2 regions of the Paraburkholderia sp. EG286B genome follow, and region 2 is predicted to be linked to the other one. Evidence: predicted binding sites of a transcription regulator. Region 2 holds the regulator's gene; the other holds the start of a gene.
The links. The regulator LexA, encoded in region 2, represses DNA repair genes until DNA is damaged. The targets are predictions, from matches to a motif close to ACTGTATNNNNATACAGT.

Region 1 (9,636 bases), 320 kb from region 2:
CCTATGGCCACAGCAAGCTCGAAGGCGAGCGTGCCTTGCTCGAAACCAGCGACAACGCCCTCGTGCTGCGCCTGCCCTTGCTGTATGGGCCGATCGTCGGCTGGCACGAATCCGCGGTCACGAGCCTCGTGCCGGCCATCGTCGCTTCGGCAGAGCCCGGCGCGCAGGCGGCGCCGATGGACGCGTGGGCCACGCGCTACCCCACTTTCACGCCCGACGTGGCGTTCGCGATCCGCGAACTGTTGCTGCGCTGTGCGGACGGCAACGCGGTGCACGGGGTCGCGCAGTGGTCCGGCGACGAGCCGATGACGAAGTACGACATCGCCCAACGGATCGCGCAGGCACTTGGCATTGAGGCGCGTCTGCTCGCACAGCCGACGCCCACCGACGCCACGCCGCGCCCGCGCGACTGTCATCTCGATTCGAGCCGCCTCGAAACGCTGGGGATGGGCCGCCGCACGCCGTTCGACGTGGCGATTCGCGCCGTGCTCGACGCGTTCATGAGAGGCGGCGGGCAGCGCAACGCGTAGCGGCGCAAACTCAGTGAAAATTGCGGCTCTCCGTGGCGAGCCGCCCGAGCAGCCGGCTGTGATCCTCCAGCCGGTGCGCCACGAGGTGCACGACCTCGCCCTCGCGCTGCACCACGCCCGCCACCGCCAGCAGCGAAGACCCTAGCAGTTCCTTGCGCTGCGACTCGACGAGCGACGCGTGCACGATCACGTTGACGCTGCCGGTCTCGTCCTCGAGCGACACGAAGATCGTGCCGTTCGCCGTGCCCGGCCGCTGCCGCACCGTCACGATCCCGCACACGCGCGCGAGCATGCCGTGCCGGCAATGCGCCAACTGCTCCGCCGTACGAAAGCGCTGCTTCGCGAGGCCGTGACGCAGCAGCTCGAGCGGATGGCGATTGAGCGTGAGACGCAGGCTCGCGTAATCGGCGACGATTTCCGCACCTTCGGAAGCGCGCGGCAACGCAAGCGGCGCCTCGGCAACGGGCGCATCGCGCAACAGCGCGGGCACCGCGTGCTGCGCGGTCACGGCCCACCACGCCTCGCGTCGGTGGCCCGCGATGCTCGCGAGCGCGTTCGACGCCGCCAGCGCCTCCAGTTCGCGCCGCGTGAGCGCCGCACGGCGCGCGAGATCGTCGACGTCGGCGAACGGTGCGCGCTCGCGCGCTTCCATCACACGCCGCGCGGCATCTTCGGAAAAGCCCTTGATGAGACTGAAGCCGAGCCGCACGGCCGGCCCGCCGCGTCCATAGCGGCGCGGCGCAAGCGCAATGCGCGAGCGCACGACGCGCTCGAGGCCGTCCATGAACCTGTGCCGCCGGCCGCCGCGCTTGAGCGTGCCCCTGCGCATCAACGCGGCCGCGCCCAGCAGCGCGCGATGACGCAGCCCCTCGGCGGTGCGCGCGCGAACCGCCTCGTCATCGAGCCGCTCGCCGGGTGCGTTGCGACGCTCCAGCACCGACGCCCAGTCGCTCAACGCGATATCGGGCGCGCGCACCGGCACGCCGTGACGCTTCGCATCCTGCACGAGCTGGGAAGGCGAATAGAAACCGAGCGGCTGGCTATTCAGCAGTCCTGCCAGGAATGCGGCGGGCTCGTAACGCTTGAGCCACGAACTCGTGTAGACGAGCAGCGCGAAACTCGCCGCATGGCTTTCCGGAAAGCCGTAGTCGCCGAAACCCTCGATCTGCTTGCAGATGCGCTCGGCAAATTCCAGCGTGTAGCCCTTCTTGAGCATGCGTTTCGTGAGATCGGCCTGATACGGTCGCAGATCACCATCGCGCCGCCATGCGGCCATCGCGCGGCGCAGCTTGTCGGCTTCCTCGCCGGTGTAGTCCGCGGCGACCATCGCGAGATGCATCACCTGCTCCTGGAAGATCGGCACGCCGAGCGTGCGTTCGAGCACTGGGCGCAATTCCTCCTTCGCATATTCCACCGCCTCGTCGCCGTGCCGGCGCTTGAGGTACGGATGCACCATGTCGCCCTGGATCGGCCCCGGCCTCACGATCGCCACCTGGATCACGAGGTCGTAGTACGTGCGCGGCCGCAAACGCGGCAACATGCTCTGCTGCGCGCGCGACTCGATCTGGAACACGCCGACCGTATCGGCCCTGGCGCACATGCGATACACCGCCGGGTCCTCGACCGGAATGTCCTGCACGCGCATCTCGGCCAGCCCGCGCCTTTGCGCCACGAATTCGAGCGAGCGCCGGATCGCCGAGAGCATGCCGAGCGCGAGCACGTCCACTTTCAACAGCCGCAGCGCGTCGATATCGTCCTTGTCCCACTCGATCACGTAGCGGTCCTTCATCGCCGCGTTTTCGATCGGCACGAGGCGCGAAAGCTTGTCGCGCGCGATCACGAAGCCGCCCACGTGCTGCGAGAGATGGCGCGGAAAACCGCGCAGCTCGCGCGTGAGGCGGATGAGCTGCTGCGTGACGTGCGAGTCGGGCGAAAAGCCCGCTTCCTCCAGATGGCGCGCGATCGAATCGGGGCCGTCCCACCACTGATGCGCGCCCGAGAGCTTTTCGACGAGCGCGCTGTCGAGGCCGAGCGCCTTGCCCACATCGCGCAACGCGCTGCGCGAACGATAGGTGATGAGCGTCGCGGCCAGCGCGGCGCGGCGCGTGCCGTACTTGCGGTAGATGTACTGAATGACCTCTTCGCGACGCTGATGCTCGAAGTCGACGTCGATGTCGGGCGGCTCGTTGCGCGCCCGCGAGAGAAAACGCGCCACGAGCATGTTCATGCGCACGGGGTCGATCTCCGTGATCTTCAGGCAGTAGCACACCACCGAGTTCGCCGCCGAGCCGCGCCCCTGGCACAGGATCTTCTGATCGCGCGCGAAGCGGACGATGTCGTGCACCGTGAGGAAGTACTTCTCGTACTTCAGCTCGTCGATGAGCCCGAGTTCCTGTTCGATCTGATCGCGGCGCTTGTCGTTCAGGCCGTCGGGCCAGCGCTCCAGTGCGCCCTTCATCACGAGCTTGCGCAGCCACGACTGCGGCGTCTCGCCGGGCGGCACCAGTTCCTCGGGATATTCGTAGGCCAGCTCGCCGAGCGAAAACGTGCAGCGGCGCGCGACGTCGAGCGTCGCGTCGAGCGCCTCGCGCGGATAAATCGCGCCAAGCCGCACGCGCGAGCGCAGATGCCGCTCCGCATTCGCCTCCAGCGCGCGCCCGCACGACGCGAGCGGCTTGCCGATCCGGATCGCGCTCAGCGTATCCTGCAACGGCTTGCGCGAACGGGCGTGCATCAGCACGCCGCCCGCCGCGACGAGCGGCAGGCCGCTCTCCTGCGAGACGTGGCGCAGCACTTCGATCTGCGTGTCGTCGCCGCCGGTTTGCCAGAGTTCGAGCGCGAGCCAGGCGCGCTCGGCCGCGAAGCCCGCGAGCCAGTGCGCGGCGCGCAGCGTTTGCGCGAGCGTGGCCGCGCGCTGCGGCACGAGCAGCAACACGCACTCGCGCAAGTGCTTCAGATGCTCGAAGCCCGGCTCGGGCTCGGTGAAATCGGCGGGATGCACGCGATAGCTGCCCTTTGCCGCCCGCGAGCGCGCCAGCGTGATCAGCTCGCAGAGATTGCCGTAGCCTTCGCGTGTCGTTGCGAGCGCAACGATCGTGCAGAACGGCGCGCCATGTTCGTCGACGAGATTCAGCTCGCTGCCGATCAGCAGGTGCAGCGACGGCTCGAACGGGCCCAGGGCCGCGGCGGCGGCATGGCCGCCGCATTCGCGGGCCTCGCGCACGGCTTCGTCATACGCCTTCTTGCGCGCCTCGTCGTATTCGTTGAGCGCGCTCCAGGCGCGCACGACGCCCGCGAACGAGCATTCGTCGGTGATCGCGAGCGCGCGGTAGCCGTGGCGGATCGCCTGCTCGACCATCTCGCCCGGGCGCGACGCGCCGTGCAGGAAGGTGAAATTGGTCAGGCAGTGCAGCTCGGCGTAGTCAGGCAGCTGCGCGGCCCACTGCGCCGGCAGTTGTGGAGGCGACGACGCGCCCGTCCCGCTGATCGACATGATTCCTGAAACCCGAAAGAACGACGAATAAACGCTAGCCGAACAGCCCTTGCAGATACCACTGGCCGCCAATGCGCTCGCGATACAGCCAGAACATGCGGCCCTGGTCGTCGGCGGCGACGTAATAGTCGCGCCCGACGCCCTCGCCGTCCCACCAGCCGGACTCGATGCGCTCGGTACGCGTGAGCGTCTTCAGCGGCCGTCGATAAACGGGCCGGTCGCCGCGTGTCGCGAGCTTGAGCGGCTTTTCGAGCAGCCACGCCGGACGCGGCTGGGTCGGCAGCGGCACCTCGGGCAGATCGAAGGCGCTTTGCACGGGCGCGCTCGCGCCGGCCTCCTGCTGCGGCTTGCCTGCCTTGCGCGGCTTGCGCGTACGCTTCGCGCCGCTCTCGCGGTAAGGCCGCGCCGACATCGCCAGTTCGGGCCGGTGATCGTCCTCGACGAAAAGCTGCAGCACGTTCTGCTCACCGAGCCGCGCGCCGATGCGCTCGAAGAGCTGCCCGAGCGACGCCTCGGCGGCCTCGGCCATCGGAAAGAGCGTGTCGGTGGGCGCCGCGTATGCGCTCACCTGCGAGGCGACGAGCGCAAGGCCGATCACGGGCGCGGCAAGCTCGGTCTGATTCAGGCGCTCGCGAAGCAGCCACAGCAGATGCTCGGCGTCGCGCGAAGGCGACGCCCAGGCGATCGTGAGCGTCGAGGTGCGCGGCGCGTGACGCGAAGCCAGCTCGTGCTCCAGACGCAGCTCGAAGCCGCTCAACGCCGCGTGCTGCGCAGCCAGCCAGCCGGCCAGCTGCATCACGAGCCGGCGCGCGGCAAAGAGCAGCGCCTCGGCGCTCTCCACGCGCGCCTGCAATTCGAGCGACGCGTGAAACGACGGCGGCGCGGCAAACCAGACGCGCGGATCGGGCGCCTCGCCGCGCGCCCGCGCGAGCCAGCCGAGCACGCCGTCGCCGAAACGCCGCACGATGCCGTCGCGCGGCAGCCGCCGCAAGTCGCCGAGCGTCGCGCAGCCGATCTGCGTGAGCGCGTGGTCGTGCTGCGCGGCGAACGGCGCAAGCGTGACCGGCAGCGAATCGAGCACGCGCGCGAGCGTCGTTTCCTTGAGCACATGCCAGCGGCGCGACGAACGCGTGACGTGCGCCTGCGCGAGCGTCCACGCCCCCCACGCCGTGGGCGCGCACGCCATGCGCGCGGTGTGCCCGCAGCCGGCCACCGTCGCCGCAACCCTCCCGAGCAGCGCACGCACGCCGCCGAACAGACGCAAGCCCGAACCGACTTCGAGCAACAGCGTGTGCGACTGCGCGAACGACACCTTGGGCGTATAGGCGAGCAACGCGAGCGCGAGCGCCTCGAACGCGCGGGTCTCGCGCGCCGGATCGGCTTCGAGCAGCACGAGCCCCGGCGCGAGCGCGAGCGCATGCGAGCGCGTGTTGCCGGGCTCGACGCCGGCGCGCAGCGCGTCGAGATCGGCGCTCAGGATGCGCGTGTGGTCGGCGAGCGCGTAGCAGCGCGGCGCGCTGGCGACATCGGCATCGGCATCGACGCTTTCAGGCGGAAGCGGCGTTGACGGCGCCGGCGGCATCAGAGGTCTGACGGCCTCCAGCGGCAACAACGGCAAGGTGACGGCGATCCACAGCATGATTGACCCCGGGCCACGGCATGACGACGGAAGCTGCGTCCGGCTGGGGCAGCACCGCGTCCTGCAGCGGCAATGTAATGACGAGTGGCTGGGCGGGCGGCGGCCCGCGGCGCTTGAAAATATCGACGGAGAGCGCGGCGAGCTGCATCCATTGCCGGCGGTTCAGGTTCGCGTCGTCGGGCGGCGGCACCGGCGAGCAGGTCATGCGCAGCGGCGCCGGCGACGACTGGTTGCGCGCGGCGAGCGGCCGCACGAGAAACGCGAGCGCCTGCGAATCCTGGGCGGCGACCTGCAGACGGCGCACGGCGTCGGCGCGCGCCTTCGTCTGCCAGAGCAGCACGGCGCCCATGCCTTCCTGCTTGAGCGCCTGCTCGGCCACCCACGCGGCCTCGTCTTCGGCCGCGCGCACCCAGATCACGCGCTCGAGTGCGAGCCCCCATGCCTTGAGCGCGCAGGCGTAGGGGCGCCACGGCGGCGCGACGAGCAGCACGTGCCGGCCCGCCTGCGCGGTGAGCGCGCGCAACGCCGGCGCGACGAGCCGCATCTCGCCCACGCCGCCCTGCTCGACGAGCAGCTCGGTCAGGCTGCCCGAGGGCCAGCCGGCGCCGGGGAGCTGGGCGTCGAGCGTCGCGTGGCCGCTCGGCACCGTGCGCTCGCTGGCGCGCGCGAGCTGATCGCCTTGCCACACGCGGCTTTGCAGCCGCGGGGGCAAGTGCGCGGCGAGTTGCGCTGTAGTCTGCGCAGTGATCTGGGCTGCTGCTGCCATGGTTCGTGGCCTGATTGATGGGAACGCTCCGCCCTGCCCGGCAAGAAATGGGGCATCGGCAGGAAGGAGGTCGACTCGCCTCCACCTGTATGTTTATACAGTATTTTGAGAGATTGGAGGAGGCGGAAATTGGGGGAGGGTCATTTTGCGATCCATTGCAAAATGCTGATCCAGGCGCTTGCGCGATGGATCGGCCGCCGGACGTCGCGCTGACGTCCGGGGCAAACGCCGCTTCTTAGTATTCGCCGCCAGCCCGATGCGGGCGACTGCGATAAACGGCGCGGAGCTTGTTGCTATCAGGACGCCGACGTCAGATCGAGCGCCACGGCTTGCGCCACCTCGATGCCGTCGATGGCCGCCGAGTAGATGCCACCGGCATACCCGGCGCCTTCGCCGGCCGGATACAGACCTACGACGTTCATGCTCTGGTAATTGTCCTTGCGCCGAATGCGCAGCGGCGACGACGTGCGCGTCTCCACGCCGGTGAGCACGGCGTCGTGCATCGCGAAGCCTGCGATCTTCCTGTCGATCTGAGGCAGGGCTTCGCGGATGGCTTCGATCACGTAGTCGGGCAGCGCGGTGCTGAGATCGGTCGGGTGCACACCCGGCTTGTAAGACGGCACCACGGAGCCGAGCGACGTCGACGGCCGGCCGGCGATAAAGTCGCCGACCAGCTGGCCCGGCGCCTGGTAATTGCCGCCGCCGAGTTCGAACGCCCGCTCTTCCCACTTGCGCTGGAAGGCGATGCCCGCGAGCGGACCGCCCGGATAGTCCTCCGGCGTGATGCCGACGACGATGCCCGCGTTCGCGTTGCGCTCGGCCCGCGAATACTGGCTCATGCCGTTGGTGACCACGCGGCCGGGTTCGGAGGTCGCCGCGACCACCGTGCCGCCGGGGCACATGCAGAAGCTATAGACCGCCCGTCCATTGTTGGCGTGATGCACCACCTTGTAGTCGGCCGCGCCGAGTTGCTTGTGGCCCGCAAACTTGCCGAAACGGCTGCGATCGATCAGCCCCTGCGGATGCTCGATCCGAAAGCCCAGCGAAAACGGCTTGGCTTCCATGAACACACCGCGATCGTGCAGCATCTGGAAGGTGTCGCGGGCGCTGTGGCCCACGGCCAGCACGACGTGGTCGCACGGCAGCGTCTCGCCGTTCGAAAGCTTGAGCGCGCGCACCTTGCCCTGCTCGATTTCGATGTCTTCGACGCGGGTTTCGAAGCGCACTTCACCGCCCAGTTCGTGGATGGTGGCGCGCATTTTCTCCACCATGCTCACGAGACGGAACGTGCCGATGTGCGGCCGGCTCAGATACAGGATGTCTTCCGGCGCGCCGGCCTTGACGAATTCCTCGAGCACCTTGCGGCCGTAGTGGTGCGGATCCTTGATCTGGCTGTACAGCTTGCCGTCGGAAAACGTCCCGGCCCCGCCTTCGCCGAACTGAACGTTGGATTCGGGGTTGAGCACGGACTTGCGCCACAGCCCGAAGGTGTCCTTGGTGCGCTCGCGCACGGCCTTGCCGCGTTCGAGGATGATGGGACGAAAACCCATCTGCGCGAGGATCAGTCCCGCGAACAGGCCGCACGGCCCCATGCCGATCACCACCGGACGCGCACGCGTCGAGTGCTCGGGCGCCCTGGCGACAAAGCGGTAGGTCATGTCCGGCGTCACCCCGCAATGCGGCTTGCCGGCGATCCGCTTGAGCGCGGCCGCTTCGTCCTTGACTTCGACGTCGACGATATAGGTCAGCTTGATATCCGAGCGCTTGCGTGCGTCGTGCGCACGGCGGAACACGGTGTAACGCACGAGCGCATCCGCCCCTACGCCGAGTTCCGCGAGGCGGCCCCGAATCGCGGCGTCAAGTTCGCTTTCGGCGTGGTCGAGGGGGAGTTTGACTTCGGATAAACGTAACATGGCTGCCAGGGTGCGATCGCCACGGGAGTTGTGGCCGATCCGTATTTTATAAGCTCGGCGGCTTTTCAAAGGGAACGCAAGCCGTACGACGAGACGCGAGCGCGTTTGACCCAACATGGGACAAAAAGAAAAAGGGGCTACAGGCCAATGGCGTGTAACCCCTCGGTATTGCTGGTCGGAGCGATAGGATTCGAACCTACGACCCTCTGATCCCAAATCAGATGCGCTACCAGGCTGCGCTACGCTCCGACGAATCAGCGATTGTATCGGCACTGATGCCACGCCGTCAAATCTTCGGGATCCATAGCGACGAAAAGCGATCCACATCACGCGCTTGCCGCACACCGGCCTGGCGTGCACCATGACAGGACACGCCGTACGTGCACCCCATACCGCCAAAAAAGGAGACGCCATGCACCTCATCCTCTGGCGCCACGCCGAAGCCGAAGACATCGCCGCCAGCGACCTCTCCCGCCAGCTCACCACGCGCGGGCGCAAGCAGGCGCAGAACGTCGCGCGCTGGCTGCGCGCACGCCTGCCCGACGACGCCGTGATCCTCGCGAGCCCCGCCGCACGCACCATCCAGACTGCCGAGGCGCTCACCGATCAATATCGCGTCGTGCGCGAACTCGCACCCGATGCGAGCGTCGAGCAGGTCCTCACCGCCGTCGGCTGGCCCGAGGGCCTCGCATCCACGGTCGTCGTGGTCGGCCATCAGCCCACGCTCGGCGAGGTCGCGGCGCGGCTGCTCTCGGGCGGCGCCGATTCGCGCAGTTGGGCCGTGAAGAAGGCCGGCGTGCTCTGGCTTGCGAGCCGCGAGCGCAGCGGCGGCGACCAGGCCGTCCTGCACGCGGCCATCACGCCCGATCTCGTCTAGCCCTCCAACCCGCCTGCGCCTGCCCACCGGGCCGCCTGTACGCGGCCCCTACAACGATTCAAGCGCGCTTCAACCGCACTTCAAACGCGCCCCGCCGCCCCCGGCCTTTCGGGCCACCTCGTCCGTCTGCCTGACGCCACGTCATCGAATCGTCATTGCGTTTTCATGGAAACGTAACCGCGTATTACTACATTGCCGGAAAAGTTCTCTTACTTCCGACCAGGACGCCCCATGCGAGATCTGCCGACGCCCACCCTGCCGTTCGCCTCGACGCTGTTCGAGTCGAACCGACGCTTGCCGCGTGCCGAAGAAACGGTCACCGCGCAGCATCGGCTGCAGGTGGCCTGGGCGCGCACCGACGAGGAGCTGCGCGAAGCCCAGCGCCTGCGCTACCGCGTTTTCGCCGAAGAGATGGGCG
Region 2 (9,636 bases):
TTCGTTGACGCAGCTCGTGGGCACTGACCTCCCAGGCGCGGCGCCTTCCCGATCCGCAACTGAACCTGATATTGGAGTCCACCATGAAGACCAAACTCATCGCAGCGCTGCTGGTCGCAGCTACCGCTTCTGTTGCCGCTCCGGCGTTCGCCAGCGGCTACGGCCCGGCACCGTTCTATCGTCCGGACGTCGGCGCGCCCGCTTCGCAGCGTGGCCAGAGCGTCCAGACCGTGGCCGCCGAACGCGTCCAGGAACAAGGCGCCCAAACGGCTTACGGCGGTGTCGCCGGCTCGGCTTCGCAGTCGGGCAGCCACGCGAAGGCCACGGGCCCGCAATCGGTTTTCTTCGGCCAGTAAGTCCCGCCGAAGTTTCCGATTCGTTGCTGAGCCGCCCGTCAGTCGGGCGGCCTGAAAGCCGGATGTCATTGCGACGTCCGGCTTTTGCTTTTCTGCGTCCGTTCTGGTTTTTCCCCGGGGCGACGCTCAGGATGCGGCGCGCACGCGCTTGTCGATCGCCTCGCGAATGCGATCGAAGGCCGCGTCGAAGGCGTTGTCCTGGGTCGGAAAGCGGCCGGCGGCGATGCCGTCGACGGGCACGTTGCCGTTTTCCGCGTCCGTGAGGCTCTGGATGATCTGCGTCGAGACGAAGAAGCCGGCTTCGTGGTCGCCGTCCACGCCGGCTGTCATGTCGAAGCCCATGTATTCGTAGCTGCGTCGATTTTCCATGCCGATTGCTCCTCGTAGGCGCCTGTGCGGATTCTGGCACGTCTGTCGCCGAGCGGCGCCGCGGCCGGCCGCAGTGCATGCGGCCGCTTGTGCAGAAATGCGGCCGTATTCTGCAACTCCTGAAAAATTTCCCGCGTCGTGGTAGTTTCGGCGCTCCCCAACCGAACTGATGGACAACGTTTCCATGGAATACCGCACACTCGGCGATACCGACGTCAAGGTGAGCCTGATCGGGCTCGGCACGATGACGTGGGGCGAGCAGAACACGGAGCGCGAGGCGCACGAGCAGATCGACTACGCGCTCGAGCAGGGCGTCACGCTGATCGATGCCGCCGAAATGTACCCCGTGCCGCCGCGCCCGGAGACGCAGGGACAGACCGAGCGCTTCATCGGGACGTGGCTCGCGCAGCATCGCGCGGCGCGCGAGCGCATCGTGCTCGCCACCAAGATTGCGGGCCCGGCGCGCCAGCCGCACAACCCGCAGCACATTCGCGGGCCGCAGAACCAGTTCGACCGCAAGAATCTGACCGAAGCGCTCGACGGCAGCCTGAAACGCCTGCAGACCGATTACGTCGACCTGTATCAGTTGCACTGGCCCGACCGCAGCACGATGACGTTCGGCCGCAGCATGTATCCGTATCTCGACGATGCGTACACGGTGCCGATCGAGGAAACGCTCAGCGTGCTCGCCGATTTCGTGAAGGCGGGCAAGATCCGCCATATCGGCGTGTCGAACGAAACGCCGTGGGGCGTCGCGCAGTTCCTGCGCGCCGCCGAAAAGCTCGGGCTGCCGCGAATTGTCAGCATCCAGAATCCGTACAGCTTGCTCAACCGCACGTTCGAAAGCGGCCTGTCCGAATTCGCGCACCGCGAAGCCGTGGGCCTGCTCGCGTATTCGCCGCTCGCGTTCGGCTGGCTGTCGGGCAAGTACGAGGGCGGGGCGCGTCCGGAAGGCGCGCGCATCACGCGGTTCGAGCGCTTCAAGCGCTACAGCAAGCCGGAATCGGTGGCCGCGACGACGCGCTACGTGGAACTCGCCCGCGCCCATGGCTACACGTCCGCGCAGTTCGCACTCGCGTTCGTCAACAGCCGGCCGTTCCTCACCAGCAACCTGATCGGCGCGACCTCGCTCGAGCAGTTGAAGGAAAATATCGCCAGCGCCGACGTCAAACTCACTCCCGAACTGCTCGCGCAGATCGACGCGTTGCACGAGCAGCAGCCCAATCCGGCCCCTTAACGGGAAAGCGGGAAACTGCGCTGTCCTTTGCCGGGCCGCGCGGCGCCGCGCGAGTCGCCAACGCAGCAAAGTCGTTGGCGATTCGCAAGGCATACACTACGATCCAGCATGCGCCGCCCGGGGCGCCATCACGCCTCGCGTGACGGCGCCCGGCGGCCGTCCATACGCTCAATCCCGGAGAATTTTCACAATGACGAGCGCACGTCCAGCGCAATCGCCCCCGTCTTACGGCTGGCCCATTTTCATTTTGCTGGCGGTGGCCGGCCTCTTCTACGTGAAGTGGTTCCCGTACTATCACCGCGCATTCACGGCCGAGGAAACCCACTCCATCGGCAAATCGATCCTGATGGGCGGCTCGGCCACGGCCCCCGACCCCTCGTTCTCCGCCGCGCTCGATTACGCCTACGCCTACGGCAAGGCGATCTGGCAGGCCATGGTGCTCGGCCTGCTGCTCGGCTCCGGCGTGCAGGCGCTCCTGCCCGTGCAGTGGGTCGCGCGCGTGCTCGGCCGGCGCGGCTTCGGCAGCGTGGCGGCGGGCGGCCTGCTCGCCGTGCCCGGCATGATGTGCACCTGCTGCGCCGCGCCCGTGGTGGTGGGCCTGCGCGCGCGCAATGCGTCGGCGGGCGGCGCGATCGCGTTCTGGCTCGGCAACTCCGTGCTCAATCCCGCCACGCTCGTGTTCATGGGCTTCGTGCTCGGCTGGCAATGGAGTGCGCTGCGTCTCACGCTGGGCCTGCTGATGGTGTTCGGCCTCGGCTGGGTCTGCAACCGGCTCGTGACGCCCGAGGAATCGCGCGCCGCCGACGATCGGCTGGCGCAACTCGCCCAGCAGCAGGCCGAGGGCGGCAACGTCTTCGTGCGCTGGGCGCGTATCTTTGCGCGTATGGCCGTGCGGCTGGTGCCGGAATACATCGTGCTGGTGCTGTTGCTTGGCGCGGCGCGCGCGTGGCTGTTCCCGCACATCGGCCCGGAAGTCACGAGCAGCCTTGGCTGGATCGTCACGTTCGCCGTGGTCGGCATGCTGTTCGTGATCCCCACGGCCGGCGAGGTCCCCATCATCCAGGCGATGCTCGCGCTCGGCATGGGCGTGGGACCCGCGGGTGCGCTGCTGATGACGCTGCCGCCCGTGAGCGTGCCGTCGTTCGCGATGCTGGCGGGCTCGTTCCGGCCGCGCATGCTCGCGGTCGTGGGCACGACGGTGGTGTTCTTCGGCATTGCCGCCGGGCTCGCGGCGGTGGCCCTGGGCTTCTAGGGACGCCGGGACGAGGCAGGCGCCATGCGTTCAGCGTTGGCATTCTTGTAATAAGCGGGCGGTTCGCCGTCCGCCACGGAGCGGGCCCCGGCCCGAAAACCAGCATGGCAAAGCAAAAAACCAATCCGAAACTCGAGCAGGCGCTCACGCGCGGCGATCTCGCCATTCGCCAGGCCAATTCGGCCCGCGCCACGGCGGTGCTACGCGCGCTCGGCAAGATGATCGTCGAGGCTTCGGCCACCATCGGCGTCGAGGCGGATACCTCGATTCCCGACGGTGATCGCATCTACGACCCGGCCGACGGTCTCTGGCCGCAGTCGTTGCTGGTTTCGCTCGATGGCCCGGTGGAGGAGTCGGATCCCGAAGAGATCCGCACGGTGCGTTTGCTCGCCCAGACCCAATCGACGATGTTCCGCGTGGAATGGCATCGCGCCGACGGCAAGGTCGGCCGCCAGGAAGGCGGCCCGTTCGCGACGGTCGCGTTTATTTCGGACGTCGATATTCCCTGGGGCGACGACGAGGACTGAGCGCCTCGCTGTGCCGTTTCAGCGCATCATGCGTCGGCGGAACAGTACGGATGCGATCGCGAACGGCACCACCACGTAGATCGCGAGCACCAGCAGGTGCAGGCCGGCCTGCTCGACAGGCCGGTCGAGCATGGCAGGGCGGATCAGCGCAACGGCGTGCGCGAGCGGCAGCATCAGCGTGATGTGCTGCGCGGCCGCGGGCAGTTGCGCGATCGGAAAGAACACGCCGGAGAGCAGCAGCATCGGCGTGAGCACGAGCGTCTGATAAAACATGAAGAAGTCGTAGGAGGGCGCGAGCGCGGTGACGATCATCGCGCAGCTCGCGAACGCGAGGCCCGCGAGCGCGATCACGGGCAGCGCGAGTAGCATGGAAGGAAAGCTCGCGTAGCCGAGCAGGCCCGCCACCACCATGATCGCCACGCCCGAGAGCACCGACTTGCTCGCGGCCCACATCACCTCGCCGAGCACGACGTCGCCGAGCGTGAGCGGCGTGTGCATGATCGCTTCCCACGTGCGCTGCACGTGCATGCGCGAGAAGCCCGAGTACATCGACTCGAAGCTCGCCGACATCATCACCGAAGACGACACCGTGCCCGCCGCGAGAAACGCGATGTACGAGACGCCGTCGACGTGCCCGACCATCAGCCCGAGCCCGAAGCCGAGACCGAACAGATAGATCATCGGGTCGGCGAGATTGCCGAACATCGACGCGAGGGCGAGCTTGCGCCAGACCAGATAGTTGCGCCGCCACACGGCCATCCAGTGCGTGGCGTTCGAAGGCAGCGCGGCGCGCGGCTCGCGCACGCTCGCATGCTCGGGGCGCGAGGGCGTCGGGTTGTTGGTGCGTGTCTGCATGGTGTCCTTGGCGATTCGTACGCCGCCGTCGATCTTGCCGCCGTTAATCCAGCCGCCGTTAATCCTGCATCTCGCGGCCCGTGAGCCGCAGGAACACGTCTTCGAGATTCGCGGGCCGGTGCAGGTAGCGCAAATCGGAGCGATGGCGCAGCTTCGCATGGACGGGCGCGGGGTCGTCCACATAGCAGAACAGCGTCTCGCCGCTGATCTCCGTGCGCTTCGCATCGCCCGCGAGTTCGTCGCGCAGCGCCACCGGGTCCGGTCCGTACACCTCGATCACGTCGCAGCCGATCTCCGATTCGATCAGCGCCTTGGGTGCGCCCTCGGCGATCTTGCGGCCTTCCTCGATCACGCAGACGCGATTGCAAAGCCGTTCGGCCTCCTCCATGAAATGCGTGGTGAGGAGGATCGTCTTGCCGCGCGCGAGCAGCGAGCGCAGCCGCTCCCAGATCAGATGCCGCGCCTGCGGATCGAGGCCCGTGGTGGGCTCGTCCATCACGAGCACGTCGGGGTCGTTCACGAGCGCGCGCGCGAGCGTGAGACGCCGGCGCATGCCGCCGGAGAGCTCGCCCACGCGCGCGTCGGCCTTGCTTTCGAGGCGCGCGAATTCGAGCAGCGGCGCGACGAGGTCGCGCGTTTCGCGCGCAGACAAGCCGAAGTAGCGGCCGAACACGAGCAGGTTCTCGCGCACGGTGAAGTCGGGGTCGAGATTGTCGAACTGCGGCACCACCCCCACGCGCTGGCGGGCGTGGCGTGCGCGCGCCGGCACCGGCTCGCCGCACAGGCTGATGCGACCCGCATCGGGCGAAACGATGCCGAGCAGCATGCGCAGCGTCGTGGTTTTCCCCGCGCCGTTCGGGCCGAGCAGTCCGAAGCACTCGCCGGGAACGACGTCGAACGACAGGCCGTTGACGACCGCCCTGTCTCCGTAATGTTTGATGACCTGCTCGAATTCGATGGCGGGTGCTGGCATGGACCGGTTGAACGTGAGTCGAACGGGCATCGCGCGAGTCGCTCGAAGTACCGAACGAAAAATCGCACGAAACAAGGCGGCCCATTTTAGTGCATTGCTGCGTGGCGGGTCGGGCCGCGCTTCGAAGCGGTTTGACGATACGCGGGCAAATGCATGTCACGGCAAGCATTCAGCACTGAGCAAGATGCGTGCGGCGGTCGCGACACATCTGGCGTTTTTCGATGCACACCTGGCGTTTTCCAGCCCTTGCATGTGGAATTGCGGCGCACCATCATGAGAATCGCACAGCCTGCAAATCACGCGGGCGGGGAGAAGCGATCATGGCGAGCTATAAAAAAATTCTGCTCTGTTACGACGGCTCGCGCGAAGGCCGCAAGGCACTGCGTTGCGGCGCCGATCTTGCACTCGATCTGCAAGCCGAGACGCATTTGCTCTCGGTCGTCGACATGCGTTCGACGATTGCGCAGAGCGCCGGCTTGCTGACCGATGTGGCCTGCGGCCGCTTCGAAGAAACGGCGCGCGAGATCCTTCAGGAAGGCGTGGACTGGCTAACCGAGCGCGGCGTGCGCGCTCAGGGGCATTTCGCGTTCGGTCATCCGATCGACGAAATCGCGAATCTGGCCAACGAGCTGAATGCCGACCTCGTGGTGGTGGGCCACCGCTGCCGCACGGGGCTCTCGCGCTGGTGGATGGGCGCGGGCAACACGCCGCTGCTCGACCGCGTATCGTGCAGCATTCTGGTGGCGTGTTCGTCGGCGGCTGAGGAAAAGCAGCAGCAAGCCGCCGCATAGCGGATCAAGCGGGCCGGTTCGTAGAGAGCCGGCCTGGCTCGGCTGTCACCACCGGTCTGTCTCAGTTCGAGACGTTGCCTTCGTCGAGCTCGACGGCCGAGAGCTTCCACGAGAAGAGCCCGTGACGCTGCAGGATGGCGGCGTAGTGCTCGCCCGTACTGCCGCGGTCCCACGTGAGCGCGAACTCGTTGAGGCCGCGATAGCCGGCCGTGGTCACTGGCCGGGCCTCGGGCGCGGGATTGCCGGATGCCGCCGGGGCCGGTGGCGAGGCAGAGGCGGGTGCCGATTGCGCCGGTTCCGCCGATTGCGTGGATGGCGCGCCGGATTCCGCCGGCGGCGGCGCGTGCGGGCGGTCGCCGGGCTTGCCCGTCGGCGGCATGCCATCGAGCAGGGCGGCCACGCCTTCCGGTGTGGCGTAGGCATCGACGAGCGGACTAATCAATGCCGCGCCAATCACGGCGCCGAGGATCAGCAGCGGATTGCTGCTGTGCTGCCCCTCGACGCGCCGATGCAGCATCTCGCCCACCTGCTGTTTCAGGCTCAGGCGCAGCGCAGGGTAATCGACGTACTCGTTGAGCGCGACGGCGTCACGCGCATCGGCGGCGGCTTTCATGTGCTTCACCGCGATATAGGGCGACGCATAGGCGTAGCCGATCGCGGCAACCACCATTGCGACGGCAACCGTGATCGCGACGGGCTTTTTCCAGCCTTGGGTCTTACGCGGGGTAGAGAGAGATTCCGTCATCGGCATAGGGCAAATCGTTTAAACACGGTGTTGACCGCAAACCAGGCCAAACGATCCCGCCCGTAACCTCTTCTCACATTTCAGCTGCGTTCCTGCTTACTTCGCGAGCGCCGCGGGCAGGTCGCTGTGCTGTTCGGCGATGCAGCGGTCGATCGCGCGGCAAACCGCGTCGACCGTACCGACGAGGATGAGCCGCGACGGGCCCTGATAGACGCGCACGGGCGCGCGGCGCATGGGCTGTTCGGTGTTGAGCGTGCTGTTGAGCGACACGCGCGCAAACGCGGGCTGGGCCGAGGGCAGCACGGGCAGGTCGGCCGTGCTGGCCGCCACCATCTCTGGCGAGTCTTCGAAAAGCGAGCCGCTCAGCGCGGCAGCCGAACCGCGCACTTCGCGGACCGCGCACGAGGCGATTCCACGGAGATGGCGAAGACGGCCGAATTGGCGGAAGGGCAGCAGGCGGGCAAGGCGTTCCATGACTCTCTCCAGGTAGTGCGCAGACGGTGCGTGCGCAAACTCTGCGCGAACTGCGCGCAAACTACGCGCAGACGGATTGCTTAGAATTCGGTGGGGCGGATCAGGCCGACCGCAATGCCTTCGAGCGCGAATTCCGCGCTGCCGGCCTCGACAAAAATATTGTCGTAGTCGGGGTTCTCGGCGATCAGCTCGAGCCCGTTCGGACGGCGCTTCAGGCGCTTCACGGTGACGTCGTCGCCAAGGCGCGCCACGATGATCTGGCCGTCTTTCGCTTCGGCCTTCTTCTGCACGGCTAGCAGGTCGCCGTCGAGGATGCCGGCGTCGCGCATGGACAGGCCGCGCACCTTCAGGAGGTAGTCGGGGCGGCTCGAGAAGAGCGCCGGGTCGCACATGTAGTTCTGCGAGATGTGCTCCTGCGCGAGGATCGGGCTACCCGCCGCGACGCGGCCGACGAGCGGCAGCGAGAGCTGCATGATGCTCGGGTGCGGGAGCGTGAACTGGTGCGGCAGGTCGTCGGGCCCCGGCACGAGACGGATGCCGCGCGAGGCGCCCGCAGCCAGTTCGATCACGCCCTTGCGCGCCAGCGCACGCAGATGCTCCTCCGCGGAGTTGGCCGAGCTGAAGCCGAGTTCCGCCGCGATCTCGGCGCGCGTGGGCGGGAAGCCCGTGCGCTCGATGGCCCGGCGAACCAGATCGAAAACCTGCTGCTGTCGTGCGGTGAGTTTGGTCATGGCGCCACTGTATGTTTGAACAGGTAACTGTATTTTTATACAGTACTCGCCACTTTTCAAGTGTTACTTGAAGTTCATCGACTGAGCGTTGCCATCAGGCCGCTTTCCCGTGTTTGCGCGGATGAAACCGCGTTCCAGCAGCGACTTCCTCTGCCCTTACCACTTTTGCGTATTAAAAAATGAGAAAACATCATTTTTAATAATGTAAGCGGATCGCTAGACTGGCCTCCATCGTTAGCTGCAACTCACCAATGAGCGCAAACGAGCACACACGAGAACGGAGAACAGATAGATGGGCACGACACATACGGGGCGCGCGGGCTGGCTGAAAACACTGGCGGCAAAACTGGTCATCGGCGTGGCGCCGCTCGTCGGGGTCACGGCGATGGCGGCCATGGCGCCCATCGCCGCTCACGCGGATACCTCGCTGCTCAATGTCTCCTACGATCCGACGCGCGAGCTGTACCAGGACATCAACGAAGCCTTCATCAAGCAGTGGAAGCCGAAGACGGGCGAAACGCTCACCATCAAGCAGTCGCATGGCGGCTCGGGCGCACAGGCGCGCTCGGTGCTCGACGGCCTGCAGGCCGACGTCGTGACGCTCGCGCTGGCATGGGACATCGACGCGCTCGCCAACAAGGGCATCGTCGCGAAGGACTGGCAAAAGCGTCTGCCCGACAACGCCTCGCCGTACACGTCGACCATCGTGTTCCTCGTGCGCAAGGGCAACCCCAAGCACATCAAGGACTGGGACGATCTGACCAAACCGGGCGTCTCGATCGTCACGCCGAATCCGAAAACCTCGGGTGGCGCGCGCTGGAACTATCTCGCGGCGTGGGCGTATGCGCTGCACCAGCCGGGCGGCAACGAGCAGAAGGCGAAGGACTTCGTCACGAAGCTCTACAAGAACGCGGGCGTGCTCGATTCGGGCGCGCGCGGCGCGACGACGAGCTTCGTGCAGCGCGGCATCGGCGATGTGCTGATTGCATGGGAGAACGAAGCATTTCTCTCGCTCAAGGAGTTCGGCCCGGACAAGTTCGAGATCGTGGTGCCCTCCGTGAGCATTCTGGCTGAGCCGCCGGTCGCCGTGGTGGACAAGGTCGTCGACAAGAAGGGCACGCGCAAGGAGGCCGAGGCCTACCTGCAGTTCCTCTATAGCGAAGAGGGCCAGGAGATCGCCGCGAAGAACTTCTACCGTCCGCGTTCGGACAAGGTCCCGGCGGCGCTCACGGCGAAGTTTCCGAAGCTCAAGCTCTACACGGTCGACGACACCTTCGGCGGCTGGCCCAACGCGCAGAAGACGCATTTCGCAGATGGCGGCGTGTT

Region 1: imuA (translesion DNA synthesis-associated protein ImuA) is a predicted target of LexA. The motif match lies at 6,513-6,530, and genes of this name have one in related genera.

The regions. Positions count from the first base shown of each region.
Region 1 is NZ_JBFRCF010000006.1:120,992-130,627, reverse strand. Features, by position in the region: gene AB4Y42_RS14750 (dTDP-4-dehydrorhamnose reductase family protein) at 1-530, shown strand, start outside; gene AB4Y42_RS14745 (error-prone DNA polymerase) at 541-4,023, opposite strand; gene AB4Y42_RS14740 (DNA polymerase Y family protein) at 4,058-5,662, opposite strand; gene imuA (translesion DNA synthesis-associated protein ImuA) at 5,571-6,428, opposite strand; gene AB4Y42_RS14730 (NAD(P)/FAD-dependent oxidoreductase) at 6,725-8,341, opposite strand; tRNA gene AB4Y42_RS14725 (tRNA-Pro) at 8,514-8,590, opposite strand; gene sixA (phosphohistidine phosphatase SixA) at 8,754-9,218, shown strand; gene AB4Y42_RS14715 (GNAT family N-acyltransferase) at 9,450-9,636, shown strand, end outside.
Region 2 is NZ_JBFRCF010000006.1:444,010-453,645, forward strand. Features, by position in the region: gene AB4Y42_RS16140 (hypothetical protein) at 84-356, shown strand; gene AB4Y42_RS16145 (hypothetical protein) at 483-725, opposite strand; gene AB4Y42_RS16150 (NADP(H)-dependent aldo-keto reductase) at 910-1,962, shown strand; gene AB4Y42_RS16155 (permease) at 2,153-3,214, shown strand; gene AB4Y42_RS16160 (hypothetical protein) at 3,319-3,741, shown strand; gene AB4Y42_RS16165 (ABC transporter permease) at 3,760-4,596, opposite strand; gene nodI (nodulation factor ABC transporter ATP-binding protein NodI) at 4,655-5,569, opposite strand; gene AB4Y42_RS16175 (universal stress protein) at 5,890-6,360, shown strand; gene AB4Y42_RS16180 (DUF2939 domain-containing protein) at 6,422-7,105, opposite strand; gene AB4Y42_RS16185 (hypothetical protein) at 7,202-7,579, opposite strand; gene lexA (transcriptional repressor LexA) at 7,660-8,310, opposite strand; gene AB4Y42_RS16195 (sulfate ABC transporter substrate-binding protein) at 8,603-9,636, shown strand, end outside.